4 regions of the Rhizobium sp. BR 250 genome follow, and region 4 is predicted to be linked to each of the others. Evidence: predicted binding sites of a transcription regulator. Region 4 holds the regulator's gene; each other region holds the start of a gene.
The links. Region 4 encodes PhoB, which activates phosphate uptake and scavenging genes when phosphate is short. Its sites were predicted from a motif close to TGTCATNNANCTGTCAT; they were not measured.
Positions count from the first base shown of each region.

Region 1: QD336_RS06860 (DUF1045 domain-containing protein) is a predicted target of PhoB. The motif match lies at 1,567-1,583, and genes of this name have one in related genera.
Region 2: ppk2 (polyphosphate kinase 2) is a predicted target of PhoB. The motif match lies at 1,906-1,922, and genes of this name have one in related genera.
Region 3: QD336_RS08030 (BtaA family protein) is a predicted target of PhoB. The motif match lies at 3,889-3,905, and genes of this name have one in related genera.

Region 1 covers NZ_JARWKW010000003.1:317,980-323,572, forward strand. The annotation lists gene phnE (phosphonate ABC transporter, permease protein PhnE) at 1-26, shown strand, start outside; gene phnE (phosphonate ABC transporter, permease protein PhnE) at 26-1,375, shown strand; gene QD336_RS06860 (DUF1045 domain-containing protein) at 1,676-2,374, shown strand; gene QD336_RS06865 (alpha-D-ribose 1-methylphosphonate 5-triphosphate diphosphatase) at 2,371-3,507, shown strand; gene phnN (phosphonate metabolism protein/1,5-bisphosphokinase (PRPP-forming) PhnN) at 3,504-4,103, shown strand; gene QD336_RS06875 (AraC family transcriptional regulator) at 4,191-5,231, shown strand.
Region 2 covers NZ_JARWKW010000013.1:108,522-114,114, reverse strand. The annotation lists gene QD336_RS19955 (helix-turn-helix domain-containing protein) at 1-801, shown strand, start outside; gene ppk2 (polyphosphate kinase 2) at 946-1,854, opposite strand; gene QD336_RS19945 (ABC transporter ATP-binding protein) at 1,987-3,597, opposite strand; gene QD336_RS19940 (ABC transporter permease) at 3,599-4,729, opposite strand; gene oppB (oligopeptide ABC transporter permease OppB) at 4,722-5,593, opposite strand, start outside.
Region 3 covers NZ_JARWKW010000004.1:127,271-132,863, reverse strand. The annotation lists gene QD336_RS08045 (lytic murein transglycosylase) at 1-707, opposite strand, end outside; gene QD336_RS08040 (glycoside hydrolase family 25 protein) at 830-1,609, opposite strand; gene QD336_RS08035 (class I SAM-dependent methyltransferase) at 1,882-2,598, opposite strand; gene QD336_RS08030 (BtaA family protein) at 2,595-3,845, opposite strand; gene QD336_RS08025 (transglycosylase SLT domain-containing protein) at 4,149-5,228, opposite strand; gene QD336_RS08020 (LysE family translocator) at 5,353-5,593, opposite strand, start outside.
Region 4 covers NZ_JARWKW010000003.1:48,134-53,726, reverse strand. The annotation lists gene pstA (phosphate ABC transporter permease PstA) at 1-1,300, shown strand, start outside; gene pstB (phosphate ABC transporter ATP-binding protein PstB) at 1,315-2,130, shown strand; gene phoU (phosphate signaling complex protein PhoU) at 2,227-2,952, shown strand; gene phoB (phosphate regulon transcriptional regulator PhoB) at 2,983-3,666, shown strand; gene QD336_RS05475 (GcrA family cell cycle regulator) at 4,228-4,761, opposite strand; gene QD336_RS05470 (aspartate aminotransferase family protein) at 5,193-5,593, shown strand, end outside.

The DNA.
Region 1 (5,593 bases), 270 kb from region 4:
TCGAATTCGGACGGGGAGCGGCCTGATGTCGTCCAGCTTCATTCTCAACACCGCCGAGCGCGAAAGACTGACGGCCGCGCATCCCGAAGTGTTCAATCGCAGCTTCATGCAGCGATACGGCCTGCTGACCGGCCTTGTCATCATCGCCATCTATCTCATCGGCTGCTTTTTCTTCTTCAATGTCGGGCCGGCTTTCATGCAGGGTCGGTGGGACCGCGCTTCGAGCTATATTCAGGACTGGTATTCCTGGCGCGCCCAGCCACGCCTGCGTTTCGCAGACGACAAGGTTGAGCCGCAATGGTCAAGCCGCGGCCAATATCCCGCCGATGCGAAGATCGACTGGTTGCAGCCCCTGCCGGGCGGCGGCTACAGTGTGGTCTATGTCGGTACGCAAAACCGCCTCGACGTGACCCCGACCCGGGTGGATGTTTATGTCGACGGCAAGAACTACCCCGTCATCATCAATGACGATGCGGCGGTCGCGCCGGAGGGCCTGCCAGACGAAATCCAGCAGGACGGCAAGAAGGTCCTCGTGCATTACGGTTTTGCCGGTCAGGCGGAAATCCGCACCAGTCAGGTCTATGTGCAGCGTCGCTTCCTCGGATGGGCGAATTTCCTGTTCGACACCAAATCGGAATTCTGGGGCAAGGGTTATGGCGAACTTGCCGCTCTTGCGCTCTGGGAAGACAGGCTCGATCCCGAGCGCTCCAATATCGGCCACATGGCCGATGATTTCCTCGACAATAGCGTCTGGCAACATGCCGATATTCTTTCCAAGCTGCTGCAGACACTGGTAATGGCATTCGTCGGTACGCTGTTCGGCACGCTTGTCGCCCTGCCGCTCGCCTTCATCGCCGCCCGCAATATCACCGCCAACAAAGCCGCCAATTGGGGCATGAAGCGTCTGTTCGACTTCCTGCGCTCCATCGACATGCTGATCTGGGCGCTGTTCTTCACCCGCAGTTTCGGCCCCGGACCAATCCCCGGCATTGCCGCGATCTTCTTCACCGACACCGGGGCGCTCGGCAAGGTCTATGCCGAGGCGCTGGAGAATGTCGACGACAAGCAGCGTGAGGGCGTCAAATCCGTCGGCGCCTCCCCCATTGCCGTCAATCGCTTCGGTGTGTTGCCGCAGGTTCTACCGGTCTTCATTTCCCAGTCCCTCTATTTCTGGGAAAGCAACACCCGCTCCGCCACGATCATCGGTGCGGTGGGCGCCGGCGGCATCGGCCTGAAACTGCTGGAAGCAATGGGCACCAATGCCGACTGGGACAAGGTGGCCTATATGGTTCTACTCATCCTGTTCGTGGTTTTCCTGTTTGACCATATTTCGAATTCACTGCGTTCGCGCCTGATCGGAAAAACGCATCACTAAGGCTAAGGGAGCGGGATGACAAAAGTCGCAACGACGACCGTCATCCCACCCCGAACACTCGCGCAGTCCTGATGCTCGCACGGTCCCGATGAATGCCGGCGACATCTCTTCCCCTATCTTTCCGCGATCTCTGTCGGCGCCTTCAGCCTATTTGGGATGCTTGCCGCATTGCCTGCGCTTTTTTCCTTCGACATCATCATTCTGTCACGGAAACCGATTACCTCGCACTCCTGACCTTGCGGGAAGCGGGCGAGTCACGCCAAATAGCATCTCATCCCTGGTTTCCCATGACACTGAAGAGTGCTTGCCGTGCGCTACGCTATCTATTTTTCTCCGGCTAAGGATCATCCGCTGACTGAAGCAGCCTCGCGCTGGCTGGGCCGGAATGCGTTTTCCGGCACATTGCATGACGACCACGACGATTATTCCGACATGACGGAAGAGCCCCGCCGTTACGGTTTCCACGCGACCCTGAAGGCCCCGTTCGAACTCGCCGAAAAATACAGCGAAGCGGAGCTGCTTGCAGCCGTCGAAGATTTCGCGGCCAGCCAGTCCGCCTTCGAGATTCCGCGCGTGGTCGTCGGCGCGCTCGGACCGTTTTTCGCACTGGTTCCGGACCGCACCTATCAGCCGCTGCAGGATTTTGCCGCCGAGATCGTCGATCATTTCGACCGGTTCCGTGCGCCCCTGTCCGAGACCGATATTGCCCGGCGGCGGCCGCAAATGCTGACGGAGAGCCAGCGGCAAAATCTGTCTCTCTGGGGTTATCCGCATGTCATGGATGATTTCCGCTTTCACATGACGCTGACCGGCCGCATCGATGAAAGCGACCAGCCCGCCATGCATGAGGTCCTTTCGGCGCGGTTTGCCGAATTTGTCGATCAGCCCCTCACTATTTCCGGCCTCGCTTTGTTCATTGAAGAAACGCGCGGCGCTCCCTTCACCGTTCACCGCTGGCACCCGCTTGGCCAGCAGCCAAAGAAAGATGCGAACCCATGACCGAGCACGCCCTTTCCAACGCCCGTATCGTTCTGGAAGACGATATTATTCTGGGCTCCGTCCTGATCCGTGATGGCAAGATCGCCGATATCAGCGAAGGTGCTTCCAAAACCGGAGAAGACCTCGAAGGTGACTTCCTGATCCCCGGCCTGGTGGAACTGCACACTGACCATCTGGAACAGCATTATTCGCCGCGTCCCGGCGTCATCTGGGACAAGATCGCCGCCATTCAGGCCCATGACGCCCAGGTGGCGGCTTCCGGTATCACCACCGTATTTGACTGCCTGCGCCTCGGCTCGGATGAGGACGGTGGTTTCAAGAAAGGCGAAATGCGCGAAATGGCTGACGCCATTGAGGCGGCGGCGGATCAGAACCGTCTGCGTGCGGACCACCTGCTGCATCTGCGTTGTGAAGTTGCCTCCGCCGACGTGCTGGAGCATTTCGAAGACTTCGAAACCGATCCGCGCGTGCGGCTGATTTCGTTGATGGACCACTCCCCGGGTCAGCGCCAGTTCCAGTCGATGGATCAGTACATTTTCTATTACCAGAAGAAGCGTGGGCTGAGCGACGAGGCTTTCGCCGAGTTCGTGCGGCGCCGGCAGGCGGCTTCGGTGGAATATTCCGCCAAGCACCGCGACTATCTGGCGGCCCGTTGCGCCGAGCGTGGCATCACCGTCGCAAGCCATGACGATGCCACCGAAGCCCATGTGGGCGAGGCTATCGGCCACGGCGTAAAACTGGCGGAATTCCCCACCAGCGTCGAGGCCGCAAAGGCCTCGCACAGCGCCGGCATGAGCGTGCTGATGGGCGCCCCGAACATCGTTCGCGGCAAGTCCCATTCCGGCAATATCGCCGCCCGCGATCTTGCCGAGATCGGCGTGCTGGATGTTCTCTCTTCCGACTACGTGCCGTTCAGCCTGCTTTTTGCGCCCTTCCTGCTTGCCGATCAGGTCGAAGCCATCACCCTGCCGGAAGCGCTGCGCATGGTCACCGCCACACCGGCCCGCACCGTCGGCCTTCTTGACCGCGGCCGTATCGCGACGGGATTGCGCGCCGATCTGGTCCGGGTTCATCGCGAAGATGGCGTGCCGGTCGCCCGTTCGGTCTGGCGCCAGGGCAAGCGCGTGGCATGACCACCGATGGAGGAGATAGCCGGCGCGCATTGTCGCCCGGCACGATGATCGTGATTGTCGGCCCGAGCGGGGCCGGCAAGGATACGCTGATGGACTATGCCGCGGCACAGCTTTCCGGCCGGCCGGGTTTCCATTTCACCCGCCGCGTCATAACCCGCAGCGGCGATGCCGGCGGTGAAAACCACGATGCCGTTTCGATGAACGAATTCAACCGGCTGGAAAATGAGGGTGCATTCGCGGTCTCCTGGCAGGCGCATGGGTTGAAATACGGCATTCCCGCCGCCGTCCATCGTCATCTCGATGCGGGTGAAGTGGTCATCGCCAACGGTTCCCGCTCGGCCCTGCCCCATTTCGGCACCGCCTTTTCCCGCCTGAAGGTGGTGAACATCGTTGCGCAGCCGGATGTATTGGCGCGGCGGCTTGAGCAGCGCGGGCGGGAAAGCCGGGACGATATTCTTCGCCGGCTGGAACGCAGTTCACTCACGGTCGTCGGGGACTTCGACATAACCACCGTCGATAATAGCGGTGCCATAGAGGATGCAGGCAAAACCATCATGCAGGTGCTGGAGCAAAGCGCCAGCCTCAGCCGCACATAAAATCCCGGAATCGGGCTGCTCGACAAACGCGCACTCTAAGCTTACCATCAGGCGACAATTTCCAAACATGGTGCGCCAAGGCGAGGGATGCCTGAAAAGAGGGTCAGCGACGAGATAACTGTGGTGGCTGGTCTGGCCGCCGGCGTCAGCAATTATGCGCGTGCACGGGGCATCGATATCGCGCCCATCTGCAAGGCTCTCGGCATTGATCCCGCCACATTCACCAGCCTGACGGAGCGCATCAGCCTCGATAGATTGTGCCGTCTGCTCGAGACCTGCGCATTGATTTCCGGTGACGATGCCTTTGGCCTGCAGTGCGCCTCCACCTTTCCAGCCGGCGCATCCGGTGCGTTTGGATATGGGCTGATCAGCGCACCGACGGTGCGGGCGTTCCTGCGGTTTCTTCAGGACCATGTTTATTACGCAACCAACAACAGCAACTTCACCATGGTGACGGATGCCACGCAGGTGACCCTGTCATGGTCCTTTGCGCCCGTCATCGCCAAGCGCGATCAATATGTGGATTTGTCTCTCGCCGTTCTGATACAGCGTCTGCGTGACATTCTCGGAGAGCGCATCAACCAGGTCGAGATCGGTCTGGAACGGCCGAAACCGAATAATATTCAGTTATTTAAAGAGAGAATGACAAGACGGATCAGTTTTTCCCAGCCCATCCATACAATGCGGCTGCCGATATCGCTTCTGGATGTGGTCAATCCGAATGCGGATGAACGCCTGTTCGAATTGATGAATTTGCAATGCCGCATGCTGCGGCCGGAAACATCGGCGGACGCCACACATTTCATCGATCAGGTGACACGGTATATGCAGATGCGGCTTTCCGATGCGGAGCTTTCACTCGGCGAGATCGCGCCCTATTTCAACCTGTCGGAACGCAGTTTCCAGCGACGGCTCGCCGAGCTTGGCACCAATCTCAACGAGATAAAGGATATCATTCGCAAGAATGCGGGATTTAAGCTTCTTGTAGAAAGCGATCTTCCGGTCTCCGACATCAGTTACAGGCTTGGCTATTCGACGCCCGGTGCGTTTTCGCGTTCCGTTTCCCGTTGGTTCGGCGCAACACCAACGGATATACGCAAGAAACACGCGCATCATTCCGCCGGATAATCCATATTTACGGCATGAATATTTCGAAAATAAACTTTTAAATTTAAAAATATGTCGGCATTTGCCGAGATTTGTGTCGAAACATAACAATAAAATCGCAAAACTTGGCGTGAGATGTTATTCTATCGTCGCGGGATATCGCCTAATAGAGCGCCGCGTAAGCCTGAAGCCATGACGGAAACCGTTACAAAGCTTTGAATCTGCATATTGTTCTAGTCAGAACCACTTACGGTTCCTGACTATATCGGTGCGCAGGGAATAGTGTCCATGTCATGGGGCAGGGTCATGGGGCAGGCTGGCTAGGGCAGCAGCCCTTTATCGCATAACTCCTGATGCCGGATGAAACCTGTTGGTGAAATTGG
Region 2 (5,593 bases), on a different contig from region 4:
TTCGGCACGCTTTCTGCGTTCGTGGCATTGGACTTTGTCCGCGACATGTCGAAGCTAGATGTCCTGAACGCAAGCAAGAGAGCATATTTCGACGATCTTTTGAAAGGCGTCGAAAGTCATGGCCGGCTCGAACATTTCGGGTTCCGGCTGGAGCGCTTTCATCAGATCATGGTCGCAAAAGTGTCGGGCCCGCTGTCGCCTGATGCTCGCCTCTCTCTCCATAGATCTCAGACAAATCTGCAGAACGCGATCAGGCTGTCGAATGCACTTGTTTTCCATCAGGACGATGAGATCATCATCGTCTTTTCCGCGTCCACTGCGGCTGCCCTTGCCAGAAATATCAACGCAATGATGGACAGGATGTTGCACCTCAATATCCAGGTGGGGGCAAGCGTGGTTTACGATCTGACCGGTTTCCACTCGACGGCGAAAACTCAGGCCCAACGAGCGGCAGAATGCCTCGTGCGGCGCGGACAGTCCGGGATTTTGTCACATCAGGATATGGGGATCGAAGCTCTGCTGAGTGGGCGCGACCGGCATGAAATCATCGACTTTGCCCACGAGGTTCTCGCTCCGCTTCTGCACGATCAGAAACATGAATTTCTCTATGAAACCCTGCGCAGCTATATACGGGAGGGAAAATCCGCCACGCGTGCAGCTTCCTGTCTGAAGATACATAACAATACGCTATATCAACGACTTGCCAGAATCGAAATGCTGACCGGCCGGAAAATTTCAAACGCGGAAGACTTCACGCTGTTAAGCGTCGCCTGCCAGCTTTACTCAACTTACTCTGGCTGAGGTGCCTACGCGCCTTTTCACAAGCCGGATAGCGGGTGTTGTCGGTTCCCTGCGCGCGAGGCCGCGCCCCGCCGCAAGCCGGCCTCCAGGGCAGGACATGAAGGTGAAGATCCCGGAAATCGTTTGGCGAACAGCCCCAGGTGATCAGTAAACCTCGGGAACATACATTTCCGGAGGAACGGGATGGCGGGTGTAGTCGCTGTTGCGTACACGGTTCGGCAGGACGATGTCCGGCTTCGGCACATCTTCGTAAGGAATCTGGCCGAGAAGATGCGCGATGCAGTTGAGGCGCGCCTTTCTTTTGTCGACGGCCTGAACCACCCACCAGGGCGCTTCTGGAATGTGGGTTCGTTCCAGCATTTCTTCCTTGGCCTTGGTGTATTCCTCCCAGCGGGCCCGGCTTTCCAGATCCATCGGGGACAATTTCCACTGCTTCAGCGGATCGCTGATACGCATGTTGAAGCGGAATTCCTGCTCCTCGTCGGTGATCGAGAACCAGTATTTGACGAGAATGATGCCCGAATGCACGAGCATGCGCTCGAATTCCGGCACGGAGCGAAAAAATTCATCAAGCTCGTCGTTCGAGCAAAAGCCCATGACGCGCTCGACGCCGGCGCGATTGTACCAGGAGCGGTCGAAAAGTACCATTTCCCCGGCGGTCGGCAGATGCGCGGTGTAACGCTGGAAATACCACTGGTTCCGCTCCCGCTCGGTCGGCGCCGGCAGCGCCACGACGCGGCAGACGCGCGGGTTGAGACGCTGGATGACACGCTTGATGGCGCCGCCCTTGCCGGCGGAATCTCGGCCCTCGAACAGTACGACCATCTTCAGCTTTTTATATTGCACCCAGTCCTGGAGGCGAACCAGTTCATGCTGGAGCCGGAAGAGTTCGCGGAAATACGTCCTGCGATCCAGCGTCTCATCGGCTGACCGAGGCATGGTTTCGGCCACGAGATCGTCCAGACGGTCTTCATCGAGCTGCATTTCCAGCTCTTCGTCGAAGCTGTCGATGATTTCGTCCTTGATGCGGCTCAACTGGTTGTCTTCGATCATCTTGTATTTCCGCCAGCAAATGGTTGCGATACTGTCATCAAGCACGATCTTACAACAAGCGCATGACAGAGTGGCGGCGATCGTCCGAGAGCTCTTCGCACTCTGGCGGACGACCTTCCGGCAGGGGATGGTCTATGATGCCGCTTCCGCCGAAAACGCGGATTTGATGAGCGTTTCGGTATATTCAGCCGTAGGCTTGTTGAATATGGCGTCCGTTTCTCCCTCTTCCACGATCTTCCCGTTTCTCATGACGATGACGTAGTCCGAGATGGCCTTGATGACGGAAAGGTCGTGGCTGATGAAGATGTAGGAAAGGCCATGCGTCTTCTGCAAATCGCGCAGCAGGTCGATAACCTGTCCTTGAACGGATCGGTCCAACGCGGATGTAGGCTCATCAAGAATGACGACGTCCGGCTTGAGGATGATCGCGCGGGCAATCGCGATACGCTGACGTTGCCCACCTGAAAACTCATGAGGGTAGCGGTTGCGGGCTGCGGGATCGAGACCGACTTCTTTCAGTGCTGCGATTGCTCGCTTGTCCCGCTCCGCCCGGCTCAGCTGTTGCTCATGCACAAACAGGCCTTCGGTGATGATCTCCCCGACTGTCTGTCTTGGCGACAGCGAGCCATAGGGGTCCTGAAACACAAGCTGCAGATGCCGCCGCAATGGCCGCATGGCCTTTCGGTCAAGGCCGGTGATCTCCGTCTTGCCGAAGAAAATACGGCCATCAGCCACGATGAGACGTAGAAGCGCGCGACCGAGCGTGGACTTGCCCGATCCGGATTCGCCGACGATGCCGATGGTCTGTCCCTGGCGAAGGCTGATATTGACGTCGTCCACAGCCCGGAACCAGCTGGATTTCGCCAGGAAGCCACCTGGAATTTTATAATCGATCGTCACGTTCCGGCCGGAGAGGACGACCGGCGCCTCTGTGCCAACGGCCGGTTTGTGTCCACGGGGTTCAGCATCGAGAAGCATCTTGGTGTAGTCCGCCTGCGGGCGATCGAAGATATCTTCCGTCGTACCGGACTCGACAATCTCGCCGCGGCGCATGACGGCGACGCGGTTGGCGAAATGGCGGACCACGCCGAGATCATGCGTGATCAGGACGATGGCCATGCCGAAGCGTTGCTGCAACGACTTCAGAAGGTCGAGGATCTGCGCCTGGATCGTCACATCCAGCGCAGTGGTCGGCTCATCGGCGATCAGAATGTCCGGCTCGTTCGCGAGAGCCATGGCGATCATCACACGCTGGCGCTGGCCACCGGAAAGCTCATGGGGGTAGCTGTCTATACGCCGCTCCGGGTCAGGAATTCCCACAAGCTTCAGGAGTTCGAGGACGCGTGCGCGCGCTTCCTTCTTATTGCCACCCCTATGGTGGAGGATCGGTTCGGCGATCTGCGCGCCGATCCGGTAGAGAGGATCGAGCGAGGTCATCGGCTCCTGGAAAATCATGGTGATTTTCGAGCCGCGAATATTGTTCAGCTCGCTGACCGGCAGGCCGATCAGCTCGCGCCCTCGATATTTTGCCGAGCCCTCGATCATGCCGTTGGATGCAAGCAGCCCCATGATGCCCATCATGGTCTGGCTTTTACCGGAACCGGATTCTCCGACGACGGCGAGCGTTTCGCCCTGTTTGACGTCAAGATCGATGCCTTTGACGGCGTTCACCGCGCCGTCCGGCGTCGTGAAATCGACCTTGAGATTGCGCACGGTGAGGATGGTTTCAGATGTCGTATTCATGTCAACGATCCTTGGGATCCAGTGCATCACGCAACCCATCGCCCACAAAATTGAGCGAAAACAGGGTCAACACGAAGAAGATCGCCGGAAATATCAATAGCCACGGTGCCGACTGGATATTGTTGGCACCTTCGGAAATCAGCGCCCCCCAGCTCGTCAGCGGCGCCTGAACGCCAAGGCCGAGGAAGGAGAGGAAGCTTTCCAGAAGAATGACTTTGGGCACGACGACCGTGACGAACACGACGACGGGGCCGATCGTATTGGGAATGATGTGGCGGCGGATGATCTGCCAGTCGCTCAAACCCAAAGCCTGTGCGGCCCCCACAAATTCGCGCCGTTTCAAGGCAAGTGTCTGGCCACGCACGATACGCGCCATGTCGAGCCATTCGACGGCGCCGATCACCAGGAAGATCAGGATGAAGCTGCGGCCGAAAAACACCACCAGAACGACCACCAGAAAGACGAAGGGCAGCGAATAGAGGATTTCGACGAAACGCATCATCACATTGTCGACACGCCCCCCGATATACCCCGCCGTTGCGCCGTAGAGAACGCCTATCCCGAGCGAGACGAGGCTGGCCAGAATGCCGACGGCGATAGAGATCTGCCCGCCCAGCATCACGCGGGCCAGCATGTCGCGACCGTTTGAATCCGTGCCGAAGAAGAAGTATTCGCGGTTGACGTCGCCTTCCAGCTTCAGCGTTCGGCCCTCGTCTTCGGTGGCCACGACCTTGGTGTTTTCAAATTCGTTGGCGCGGTCGAAATAGCGGGTTGCGCGCGGGTCGATCGCGCTGCTGGAGGTGATGGTTGCCGTGAAGGTCTGCCCTTCCACGGAAAACTCCTTCAGCTCCACGCGCGCCCGGCCGGCAACGCCCTCCATCACGCCCTGGAGGTTGTTCACATCCGGGCGGGGCTCAAGGCTTGGCGCCACCGAGACATAGGATGAAAACACCTGGTCATAGGTATGCGTGAGGAAATGCGGACCGATAAAGGAGAAAAGCGTAATCAGCACGAGCATGATGGAACCGGCCATGGCGGCCTTGTTCCGTCTGAAACGCAGGGCTGCCAGCTGGAACAGGCTTCGGCTTTTCACCAGTGGTTGAGGGGCAACATTGCCGGAAATATCAGTCATGTCTGACCCTCGGATCAAGCAGGCCGTAGAGAATATCGACCACGAGATTGAACACGATGACAAAAATGGCGACGAGAACGACGGTTCCCATCACCAGCGTATAGTCACGATTGATAGCGCCAAGAACGAAGTAACGGCCGACGCCCGGGATGGTGAAGATCGTCTCGATGACCGCCGAACCCGTCAGAAGGGCGGCGGCGCAGGGCGCGAGATAAGAAACGACGGGCAGCATCGCCGCGCGCATCGCATGGAACACGACCACGCTGCGGGCCGGAAGGCCGTAAGCCTTGGCGGTGCGGATATGGTCCATCCGCAAAGCCTCGATCATCGCGCCGCGCGTCAGACGCGCGATAACCGCAAGCTGCGGCAATGCAAGCGCGATCATCGGAAGAATGAGATATCTGAGCGATCCATCACCCCAGCTGCCTGCGGGCAGAAGCCCGAGTATGACGGCGAAGATCAGAGTGAGAACGGGCGCGACAACGAAGTTCGGCACGGTGACGCCGATTGTCGAAATGGACATGATCGAGAAATCGAAGGCGCTGTTCTGCCTGAGGGCGGCCAGGGTGCCGGCAAGAACGCCGCCCACCAGCGCCAGCAGAAGAGCATAGCTGCCGAGTTCCAGCGAATAGGGCAGGCCCTTGCCGATCAACTGCGCGACGGTATTGTCCTTGTAGATATAGCTCGGACCGAAATCGCCGGTGACGGCATTGCCGAGATAGATGAGATACTGACGCCACAATGGCTCATCCAGATGATAGGTTCTCATCAGGTTTTCCATCGTTTGCGGCGGCAGGGGGCGTTCGAGATTGAACGGGCCACCCGGTGCGAAACGCATCAGGAAAAACGAAATCGTGACGACGA
Region 3 (5,593 bases), on a different contig from region 4:
TTCGCGGCCGTCAGGATGGCATCCGGGGCGCTGCTCTTGACGTTGACGTGGCCATCGCCATCACCATCGACGCCGAAGGCGATGATGTCCTTGGGCAGCATCTGCACCTGACCGATTTCGCCGGCCCAGGCACCCGTATTGGCGGCGGGGTCGAGATCGCCATGCTGGACCATTTCGATCAGTGCCAGCAGCTGCGGACGGAAGAGTTCCGGGCGGCGGCAATCATGCGAGAGCGTCACCAGCGCGTTGCGGGTGTTGAAATCGCCCTGAACGGCGCCGAAATCCGTCTCCATTGCCCAGAAGGCGGCGATGACGCCGGCCGGTACGCCGAATTCGTTTTCGGCGCGGGCGAAGGTGGAGGAGAGTTCCTGCAGCTTCTTGCGGCCGATATCTAGACGGGCCTGGCTGACGGTGCGCTGGGAGAATTCCAGGAAGGTCTGGCGGAAGACGCCCTGGGCGCGGTCACGCGAGAGCACTTTCGGGTCGATCTGCGCGCCGGCAAGCGCCTTCTGGATCGCGTCGGCCGGAACGCCCTTGGCGAGCGCATCGGCTTTTACGCCTTCGAGAAACGCGCCGAGATCACCGCCGCAGGCAACCTGCTTGGGATCGTCAGGCGAAGCGACGGGCGGCGTTGCGAAGGCGGAGCCGGTGGAAAGAAGCGACAAAGCGGCGGCAAATACGATGCTGCGCGACCGGAAGGTGGGCATGGGAATTTCCTCGATAGGTTGTTGGCCCGCTTTACCCATATGTTTGCGACAAAAAAACGGACCGGGCGATCTGCTGATGCGAAAGAACGCCGATTTTTCGAAAGTGTTGCTTCTTGGCCGTGTTATTTGGCGGAAGCAATCCATTTTCGCCAGTTTTTCTCCGTGCCGGCAAAGACATTGATGTCGGTCGGGCCGTTTACGCCGGGCACTACGCCGGTTGCCGTATATTGCCAGAAGGCCCATTTCCGGTCTTCGTAAATCTTGGCCGGATGGGCGGCAACGGAACGCACCCAGAAATGATAGTCCTTGAACTGGCCGACAAGATTGTCGCGGTGGAAATCCACCGAGGTATAGATGATCGGGCGCTTGCCGTAATGGGCCTCGATGCGGTCGAGGAAACGCTGCATTTCGGCGCGCACGATGCCGGGTGCCGGGCGCGTCTTGCAGGTGGGCGAGGAGGGGTTCCACTCCACATCGAGAACCGGCGGCAGGGTAACGGCTTCTTTCGGCACGTTGCGAATGAACCAGTCGGCCTGCGCATCTGCCGTCGAGCAGAAATAATAGAAGTGGTAGGGCGCATGCAGAATATTGGCTGCCGCCGCGCTGCGCCAATGATCGCCGAATTTCGGATCGATGCGGTCGGACCCTTCCGTCGCCTTGACGAAGACGAAGGAGACGCCGGATTTGCGCACGGTCTGCCAGTCGACATCGCCATTCCATTTGGACACGTCGATGCCGTGTACCTCGTGGCGGTGCGGGTTGTTCGTGCCGAAATCCTGCGGGTCGGTATCGGAGAACTTCGGCTTGGAAACGGATGCGGTTTCCAGCAGGTCGTAACTGGTGGACGTGCAGCCGCTGATCAACAGCAAAGCCGACATTAGTGCCGAAAAACGCAGCCGCATTGGAACCCTGATGAAAATGTTGCCCATCCCGCGGCCGCAAAATGGCGTGCCGCATCTCCCGATCTACGCATAACATGGTAAACAAGCGGTTATGGCAAGGGGAAATGGCTGATTTCGGCCTTGCAAGCCGCTGAATATTAAGCGATTTGCTGTTTTGCGGATCGGAAAATGCCGGAGCGCGCCAAAGCGGTTAACGGCAATGATGCCGATGGCAGTGCCGCGCCCGCCCTCGAATCGGCAAGTCGAATCGGTAAGGCGCGATGCCAGATAGATCAGGCGTCCGCCAGTATCCGGCTGATTTTCGGCTGTGCTTCGATGACCGGAAGCGTGATGACGGCCCGCCAGGCATAACCCCGGGCAATCTCCTCGAACTCCAGATTGCCTTCAAACCGGCCTGCCATATTGGCAAGCACATAACGAAGGTTGGCGCGGGGTGTGACGTGGAAGCGGGTGAGCCAAGCCCTGAGGAGGCTGCGGAACCATTTCGGCAATTGCTCCTGCTGGCCGAAATCGACGATATGCAGCGAACCGCCGGGTTTCAGCGCGGTGAGCGCCTGTTCGATCGCCTTTTCCCAGTCCGGTATCATCGACAGCGCATAGGGGATCATCACACGGTCGAAACCGTCAGGCTGGCCGAATTCGGCGGCACGGAAAGCGGTGGCGTCGGCCACGCGCAGGACCGGGCGTTCTGCCTTGCCGTTAAAATTCTCGGAAGCCGTCAGCAGCATTTCGGCGGAAATATCGAGGCCGAACAGCTTTGCCTGCGGAAATTTCCGGCTGGCCAGCAGCAGGTTGCGGCCGGTGCCGCAGCCGACTTCAAGCAATGTGCCGCCCTTCGGCACGTCGAGGCCGGAAATCGTCCGGTCGCGGCCGAGAAGGTAATATTTGCGGGTGATATCGTAGATATGCCGCTGGTGGCGATACATGCGGTCCATCAGGCTCGCATGCGCGCTGTCTGCAAGGCCCACATTCTCGCCGATGGTTTTCATGCCATAGCCCTCTGGTAGATATGGAAGCCGCCATAAATGGCCGAGCGATCCATGGCGTTGAGCGCGTTGGAGCGCTCTTCGAGATAGACCCACTGGTTACGGATATCAGGAGAGAGACGACCTTCGATGACGCTCTTTTCGGCGGCGGTGCGGAAGATGACACGCGCGCCAGGGGCGGCGGTGCGGCTGATCTGCGACCACAATTCGTTGAGCTGCGTATCCGTCATCCAGTCCTGGGCGTCGAGCAGGATGTAGCGGTCGACGGCGCTGGCCGGCTTTCTGGAAAGAAGCTCGGTATAGGTGGCGTGGTGCACCGCCACGCGGGCCGTGTTGTTGCGGATCGTCTCATAATATTCCGGCTTGAGATAAGCGGGCAGGGCGCCCTCATGCGGCTCGGGATAACGGCGTGCAAAAGCCTGCCAGGCAAAATAATTGTCGCTGAGCGGGAAGTTGCAAGCCAGCTTCTCCAGCCGCTCCTTGAGCACGGAGGCGACCGTGCCGTCGTTGGAAAGGCTCGCCAGCTCGTCATATTGGCGCGGAGGAATGCCGAGGCCGAAAAGCGAGCTCTTGCGCTTCGTCAGCCAGCGTACCACCGGCTTGTCGAACAGCGGTGCGACCTTGCTGTCAAAAAACTGGCGCTGTTCGTCCAGCGTCCGGGTCTTGGCCATTTCGGTGAGTTTCACGCCGTGCAGGCGGGCCATGAGGTGGCCGGCGCCGATGAAGCGGCCGAGCAGGCCGGTGCGGTAGATGTTCCTGTCGAACACCGAAATGCGGCGGCGGCCGGAAAGGGTGCGCTTCGACCAGTAAGCCTTGGTGGTGGCGTCGAGATGTTCGGCGATGAAACGGTCATAACCGACGCTGTTGCTGCGCGTATTGGCGCGGCCGAAGTGGCGCACCACGTCCTGATGGGCGGGCAGATGGCGGAAGGCGGCGAGCTTCAGCTTGTTCAGCGCAATGTGATGCGGGTTGAGGTCCACGACATCGATGCTGGCCGGGTTGCGCGAGAGATAGGCCAGCATGTTGCAGCCGCCCGAGCCGATGGTGACGATGCGATGGCCTTCGCCAAGCTCCATCGCTTCCATGTCGATTTCCGGGTCTTCCCAGATCTGCGGATAGACGAGGCCGGAAAAGAGGACGCCGAAGAACCGTTCGGAAAGTCCACTTTTGGAGAGTGCCTTGTGCTGGAGCAATGCGGACTTCAGTTTCGTGTTTTTGCTGAAGCCGGTCTTGGGTGCCGCACTCGTCATATGTTCACCTCTCAGTCGATTGAGAGGCGTCTACAGCCGTGACACTACAGTTTGATGACAGGGGCTGTGGGTGAAAGCAACGAATCAAAGAGACTGTGGGAAACCATCGGCGTCTAAGTTGCGAGCGAGACCTCGTCACACACGACGTCATCCTCGGGCTTGACCCGAGGATCCATAACGCATTGCAATCGTGGATTCTCGGGTCACGCCCGAGGATGACGGAGAGAAAATTTCAGGCGCTTTTGTCACCGGTCTCGAGAAGCCGAACAAATTCAGGCGGCATTCCCAATGCAGCCGGAGCTATTACTTGCGCAGGACGTGCAGCATGCCCTTGCGCTTGGCGTCGTAATAATAGCCGCGCGCATAAAGCCGGACGGCATTGTCACGGTCGTTACCCGCCACAACCCATGCGCCGCGCAGGTATTTGACGGCGTATTTGAGATTGGTTTCGGCATCGAACAGGCCGGAGGCGGGGCCATCGAAGCCCATGGAGCGGGCCGTGGCATGCCGGATTTGCATCAGGCCGAAATTGCCGCTGCTATAGGCACCGGGATTATATCGGCTTTCGCGCTGCACCACGCGGTGAACCAGATCTTCCGGTACATCATACATGGTGGCGTATTTGGTAATCAGTCCGCTCAGCTTTTCGCGCCCGGCCGGTGCGGAATTGAGCGGCGCCGTCATTGATTCGTTCTGCCGGATGGCGGCAAGCGCGGCATTGGTGGGGCCTGCGGCATAAGCGAGGACCGTGCTGTCCGGCTTCGGCAGGGGAATGACTTTCCGTTCCGCCGTCAGTTCGGTGCCGATGGACGGCGTGCCGGGCGGTGGCGGCGCGGGCGGGAAGCTGCCCTTGACGGCAACCACCTGCGGCAGGTCGGCCGCTGCATTGTGGGTGGTGGGCTTCGCCCCCATGCTCGCCGTTTCGATGGCTGCCGCCGCCGGGGTGGCGCTTGTCGGTGCCAGAGCCGCAGCCGTGGTCGGCGCGGATGTCGTTACGGCGGCTTGCGCCACGTCGGTCTGTTGCGGCTGCATCTGCGCGGCAATAGCTGCGGCGGCTGCGATTTCTGAAGCCGGCGGCAGGGCCACGCGTCCGCCCTTGACGGCGACGGCGGTGGGAAGTGCTGCAGGCTGAGAAGATGTTGCGGCTTGGGCGGTCTGGGCCGCCGGTGCGGCCGGGGTGGCGCTGGCTGCGGCCTCAGCCGTTACCGGCTGTGTCGATGCCTGGGCAGGAGCGGTGGGGCTGACCGTTGCGATTTTCGGACCATTCGGCCCTTCCTTCGCGGTATATTCGACGCTGGTGCATGCGCTCAATGCCAGTGCCAGACCCACGGTGGAAGACAGAAGAAGTGCACTTCTTCCGCGGAATTTTCCCGAATTTCGCATGTTGCCGCCTTCGTTATGCCTGTCTTTCGATACCCCCGCGTCGAGCGAAGCAGGCAGTGTCCCGTCGCGCCTTCATTAACCTATTGTAAGGAAAGCGGCAAGCCGGGACGTGGCGCCCCGGTTTTCAGGCCGCGATGCGCCTGTATCCGGCACTGACGGCGCGGCCGGAAATGAAGTGGGTGCGGTATTTCGGCCGGATTTTTTTATCACCGGACATGCGGCGCACCAGCGCCAGAGTCCGGCCGGCAAACAGCGCCTGCGCGGTCAGAATCACAAACGTCAGAATCAGGATCGCGGCCTGTGCCATGGCGAGGGTTTCAACGGCGTTGCCCGTGGTGGAAATAAATTGAGGCAGCAACGCCAGA
Region 4 (5,593 bases):
AGCCGGCGCCAGCGCCGTGAACAAGGCCACGCGCCGTGATATCGGTATCAAGCGCCGCTATGCCGCCGAACGTCGCTTCCGTGCCTACGGAATGGCAGCGATTTCTTTCGGCCTCATCTTCCTCTTCCTGCTGCTCTGGTCGGTCGTATCCAAGGGCCACACCGCCTTCCAGCAGACGATGATCACCGTTCCGGTCGAGTTTTCGGAACAGATCATCGATCCGAAGAATGAGCGTGCCACAAATCCCGCAAAGCTGATGACGGCCAATTACCCCGTCATCGCCCGCGATGCGGTTGCCAAGGTTCTCGGCGTTGCGCCGACCGACCGCGCCGGCCTTCGCGCCGTCAACGTCATGATCTCGGACAGCGTGCGCACGCAGCTGCGTGACATCGTCGTCGCCGATCCCGCCGTCATCGGCACCACGCGCACCGTTACGCTTCTGGCGTCGGGTGATGTCGACAGTGCCTTCAAGGGCCAGGTCGATCTGACTGCGGATGAAGCGAACCGCCGCATCTCGAACCAGCAGCTCGGCTGGATGAACCAGCTGGCCGAAAGCGGCCAGCTCGGCAAACATTTCAACACCGGCATCTTTGTTAACGGCGCATCGAGCCGTCCGGAAGCGGCGGGTGTCGGCGTGGCGCTCATCGGCTCCTTCTATATGATGATGATCGTCCTGGTGCTGTCCTTGCCGATCGGTGTTGCAGCCTCCATCTATCTTGAGGAATTTGCCCCGAAGAACCGTCTGACGGATCTCATCGAGGTGAATATCAACAATCTCGCGGCCGTTCCCTCGATCGTTTACGGTCTGCTCGGTCTCTCGGTCTTCATCAACTTCATGGGCTTTCCGCGCTCGGCTTCGCTGGTCGGCGGTCTTGTCCTGACGCTGATGACGCTGCCGACGATCATCATCGCGACCCGTGCCGCATTGAAGGCCGTGCCGCCGTCGATCCGCGCCGCCGCACTCGGTCTCGGCGCTTCCAAGATGCAGACGATCTTCCACCATGTGCTGCCGCTCGCCATGCCTGGCATCCTGACCGGCACCATCATCGGCCTCGCCCACGCACTGGGCGAAACGGCGCCGCTGCTCCTGATCGGCATGGTGGCATTCGTCGCGAATTACCCGACAACGCCGATGGATCCGTCCACGGCCCTGCCGGTGCAGATTTACATGTGGGCGAACGAAGCCGAACGCGCCTTTGTCGAAAGGACATCCGGCGCTATCATCATCCTGCTTTTGTTCCTCATCGTCATGAATGTTGGCGCAATCCTGTTGCGTCGCCGCTTCGAGCGGCGCTGGTAGAGGGAGATTGAGCAATGAACATGTTGTCGGAAGCAGCAGTTGAAAAGGCGCTGGACAAGAAAATGAATGAAGTTTCATACAAGATGATTGGCAAGGACGTTTCGGTTTATTACGGCGAAAAGCGCGCGCTTTACGACGTGAACCTCAACGTTCGGGAAAATACGGTGACCGCGCTGATCGGCCCGTCCGGCTGCGGCAAGTCCACCTTCCTGCGTACCCTGAACCGTATGAACGATACGATCGACGGCTGCCGGGTCACCGGCAAGATCACGCTCGACACCGACGATATCTACGATCAGCAGATTGACGTCGTGGAATTGCGTGCCCGCGTCGGCATGGTGTTCCAGAAGCCGAACCCCTTCCCGAAGTCGATCTACGAAAACATTTCCTACGGTCCGCGCATCCACGGGCTTGCCCGCAACAAGGCGGATATGGACCAGATCGTCGAACAGAGCCTGCAGAAGGCGGGTCTCTGGAACGAGGTGAAGGATCGTCTGCACGAATCCGGCACGGGTCTTTCCGGTGGCCAGCAGCAGCGTCTGTGCATCGCACGCGCGGTTGCCGTCAGCCCGGAAGTGATCCTGATGGACGAACCCTGTTCAGCGCTTGACCCGATCGCGACTGCAAAGGTCGAGGAACTGATCCACGAACTGCGGACGAATTACACGATCGTCATCGTCACGCACTCCATGCAGCAGGCGGCACGTGTTTCCCAGCGCACGGCCATGTTCCACCTTGGTCATCTTGTCGAAGAAAACGAAACCGACAAGATGTTCACCAATCCGGACGACCAGCGCACGCAGGATTACATCATGGGCCGCTTCGGCTGATCCTGGCCAGCGCTTTCTCGAAACCGAACAAGACTGGTGCCTCTGCCGTGCCCGCTTCCGGGCACGCGCATGAAGGCCAAGCCGGAGGACTAGACCATGACACAGACAACGACCCATTCGCATATTCTGTCGGCCTATGACGACGAATTGAAATTCCTCACACGTCGCATCGCCGAAATGGGCGGTCTTGCGGAACAGATGTGCGCCGACGCCGTGCGTGCGCTCGTCAATTCCGATGCCGCACTTGCCCAGAAGGTCATTTCCGACGACGCGATCCTCGATCATTCCGAGCGCGAGATCGGCGACAAGGCCATCGTCACCATCGCCAGACGCCAGCCGATGGCGGCCGACCTTCGCGAGATCATCGGCACCCTGCGTATCGCAGCTGATCTGGAGCGCGTTGGCGATCTTGGCAAGAACACCGCCAAGCGCGTGATCGCGGTTGCCGGAACCGGCGTGCCGCGCAAGCTCGCCCGCGGCATCGAGCACCTGTCGGAACTAGCGCTGGTACAGCTCAAGGAAGTGCTTGACGTCTATTCCACCCGCTCCGCCGAGAAGGCCAATGCCATCCGCGAGCGCGACGAGGAAATCGACGCCATGTATACGTCGCTCTTCCGTGAGCTTCTGACCTACATGATGGAAGATCCGCGCAACATCACCACCTGCACGCATCTTCTCTTCTGCGCCAAGAACATCGAGCGTATCGGCGACCACGCCACCAATATCGCCGAGACGATCTATTACATGACCACCGGCAGCCAGCCGGAGGGCGAGCGTCCGAAGGACGACAGTTCCAACACGCTCGGTTCGGTGACCGAGTAACAGACAGGCGAAGGCTTGCGGAGTTAGCATATGGTGCCCAAGATTGCAGTTGTGGAAGACGAGGAGGCGTTGAGCGTCCTGCTTCGTTACAATCTCGAGGCTGAGGGATATGACGTCGACACGATACCCCGTGGCGACGAGGCGGAAATCCGGCTGCAGGAGCGTATTCCGGACCTTCTCATTCTGGATTGGATGTTGCCCGGTGTTTCCGGCATCGAGCTGTGCCGGCGTTTGAGAATGCGGCCGGAAACCGAACGCCTGCCCATCATCATGCTGACCGCGCGCGGCGAGGAAAGCGAGAGGGTTCGCGGCCTCGCCACCGGCGCTGACGATTATGTCGTCAAGCCGTTCTCGACGCCGGAACTCATGGCCCGCGTCAAGGCCATGCTGCGCCGGGCGCGTCCCGAGGTTCTGTCCTCGGTGCTGAAATGCGGTGATATCGAGCTGGATCGCGAGACCCATCGCGTTCACCGCAAAAGCCGCGAAGTGCGCCTCGGCCCGACGGAGTTCCGCCTGCTGGAGTTCCTGATGACCTCTCCGGGCCGGGTGTTTTCCCGTTCGCAGTTGCTGGATGGCGTCTGGGGCCACGATATCTATGTCGACGAGCGCACTGTCGACGTTCATGTCGGACGCCTGCGCAAGGCGCTCAATTTTTCGCATATGCAGGATGTCATCCGCACCGTGCGTGGTGCCGGATATTCGATGGAAGCCTGAGCCAGACCAAACGGCACAGTTTCGCCAAGGCCGATAGTGCAACCGAAAATTTAGAAGCCCGAAACCGGAAACGGTTTCGGGCTTTTTGACTATGGATCTTTTCAAAAGCGGGCATCGTACTCAGGGGGCTTTAAATGCGGTGTAAATCCGGATTGTCGGATCACACCGCTGCCATCCGGTTTCTAGACCGCCTGCAGTTGATGGCGAACGCCTCCCGGAGGATATGCGCGTCAAAAAATCAAAGGTTGCGGATCCTCGCGACACGCCCAAGGATGACGCCGGAGTGTCTGGTGCAATCCCTCATCGCAAGGACGACGTTACGCTTTGTTTGGGCACGCCACGTCGCGATATGGCTGAAACTCCGCAAGGACCAAAGTCGTGTACCCTGTCCAGAAATTCAAACCGGCCGACAGTGGAACATGCCCGGTTTTCAGGAAGGCGAGGTGCGGGATATCTGCCCTTGGGTTGATTCCGAGACCGCAAAGAACCTCTGACTTTATGTCATAAAAAAACGGGCCCGAAGGCCCGTAGTTTTTGAGTGTCAAATGCGTGCCGCAACACTCAAGCTTTGCGACGCTCGCTCACCGGCTGGTAGGCGAGCTTTGCATGGAACTTGCAATAGGGTGAAGATTCCAGTGCTTCACAACCGCAAAAATGAAAATCGTCCTTGAGCGGATCGCCGACCGGCCACTTGCAGGTGCGTTCCGTCAGTTCCGTCAGTGTCAGGCGACGGGAAATCGGCGTTACGACGTTTCTGGAGGGAACATAGTCGAGAACTTCGGCGGTCTCGATATCGATTTCCTCATGCAGTGCCGTTGCCGCGTTGGAGCGGCTCAAGACCCGTGCGGGCGTCGCGTTGACGCGGGTCGCGAAATTTGTCGCGCGGGGAGCAGGGGCGGCCGTGCGCTTGGGCGCGGAACGCGCCGAAGTGACAGGGCCGCCGGCCTTGACGCGTCCCGGCAGATTGAGACGGTGGACCTTGCCGATCACGGCATTACGGCTGACACCGCCCAGCTGTGCTGCTATCTGGCTGGCGCTAAGCCCCTCGGACCACAATTTCTTGAGTTTCTCGACTCGCTCGTCTGTCCAGTTCATGCCGCTTCTCCGCTTTTCGCGTGTATTTTCGGCAGAATCCCTCTCCGCCCCGCGGGCGTGCCGCAAGCGTGGTTTCCGCCAGATTTTCGGTGACTAGTTCCGCCGCAATGCAGTCTAGTAATTAGCGATTAACCTAGTGCCAGCCCGACTCCGTGGCAAGAGTCGGGGGAATCATCTGGAATCGATTTTCCGGTTTTCCCCAACTTGCTGGCGAGTTGAGTCTGAAAGGCAACACCTTGGGGCTCATTCGCCACCGTCTACTAGTGCTTGAGACGCCCGGGAAATGCGGACTTTTGTTGACATCGGCAGGCGAAGTGACAATAGTGCCGGTGCCGCCGCAAGGCGGCATTTTTGATTTTCAGGCGGGGGATAACCTCGCCAGCCTATTGACAACCGTCTGACAGCGCATCCGCGCAAGGAGTGATACAGCCATGGCCGAAGCCGCCGCGCCATTGTTCGATACGTTTGCAAGAGCCCCCCTGCGCTTCGAGCGAGGCGAGGGTGTCTGGCTGTTCACGGAAAGCGGCGAGCGATATCTGGATTTTGCGGCCGGCGTCGCGGTCAATTCGCTGGGCCACGCCCATCCGCACCTCGTGGAAGCGATCAAGACCCAGGCCGAAAAGGTCTGGCACGTCTCCAACCTTTATGAAGTGCCCGGACAGGAAAAACTCGCAAAGCGCCTGACGGAAGCGACATTCGCGGACAAGGTCTTCTTCACCAATTCCGGCGCGGAAGCGCTGGAATGCGCGATCAAGACCGCGCGCCGTTATCATTATTCCAAGGGTCACCCGGAAAAGTTTCGCATCGTCACCTTCGAAGGCGCCTTCCATGG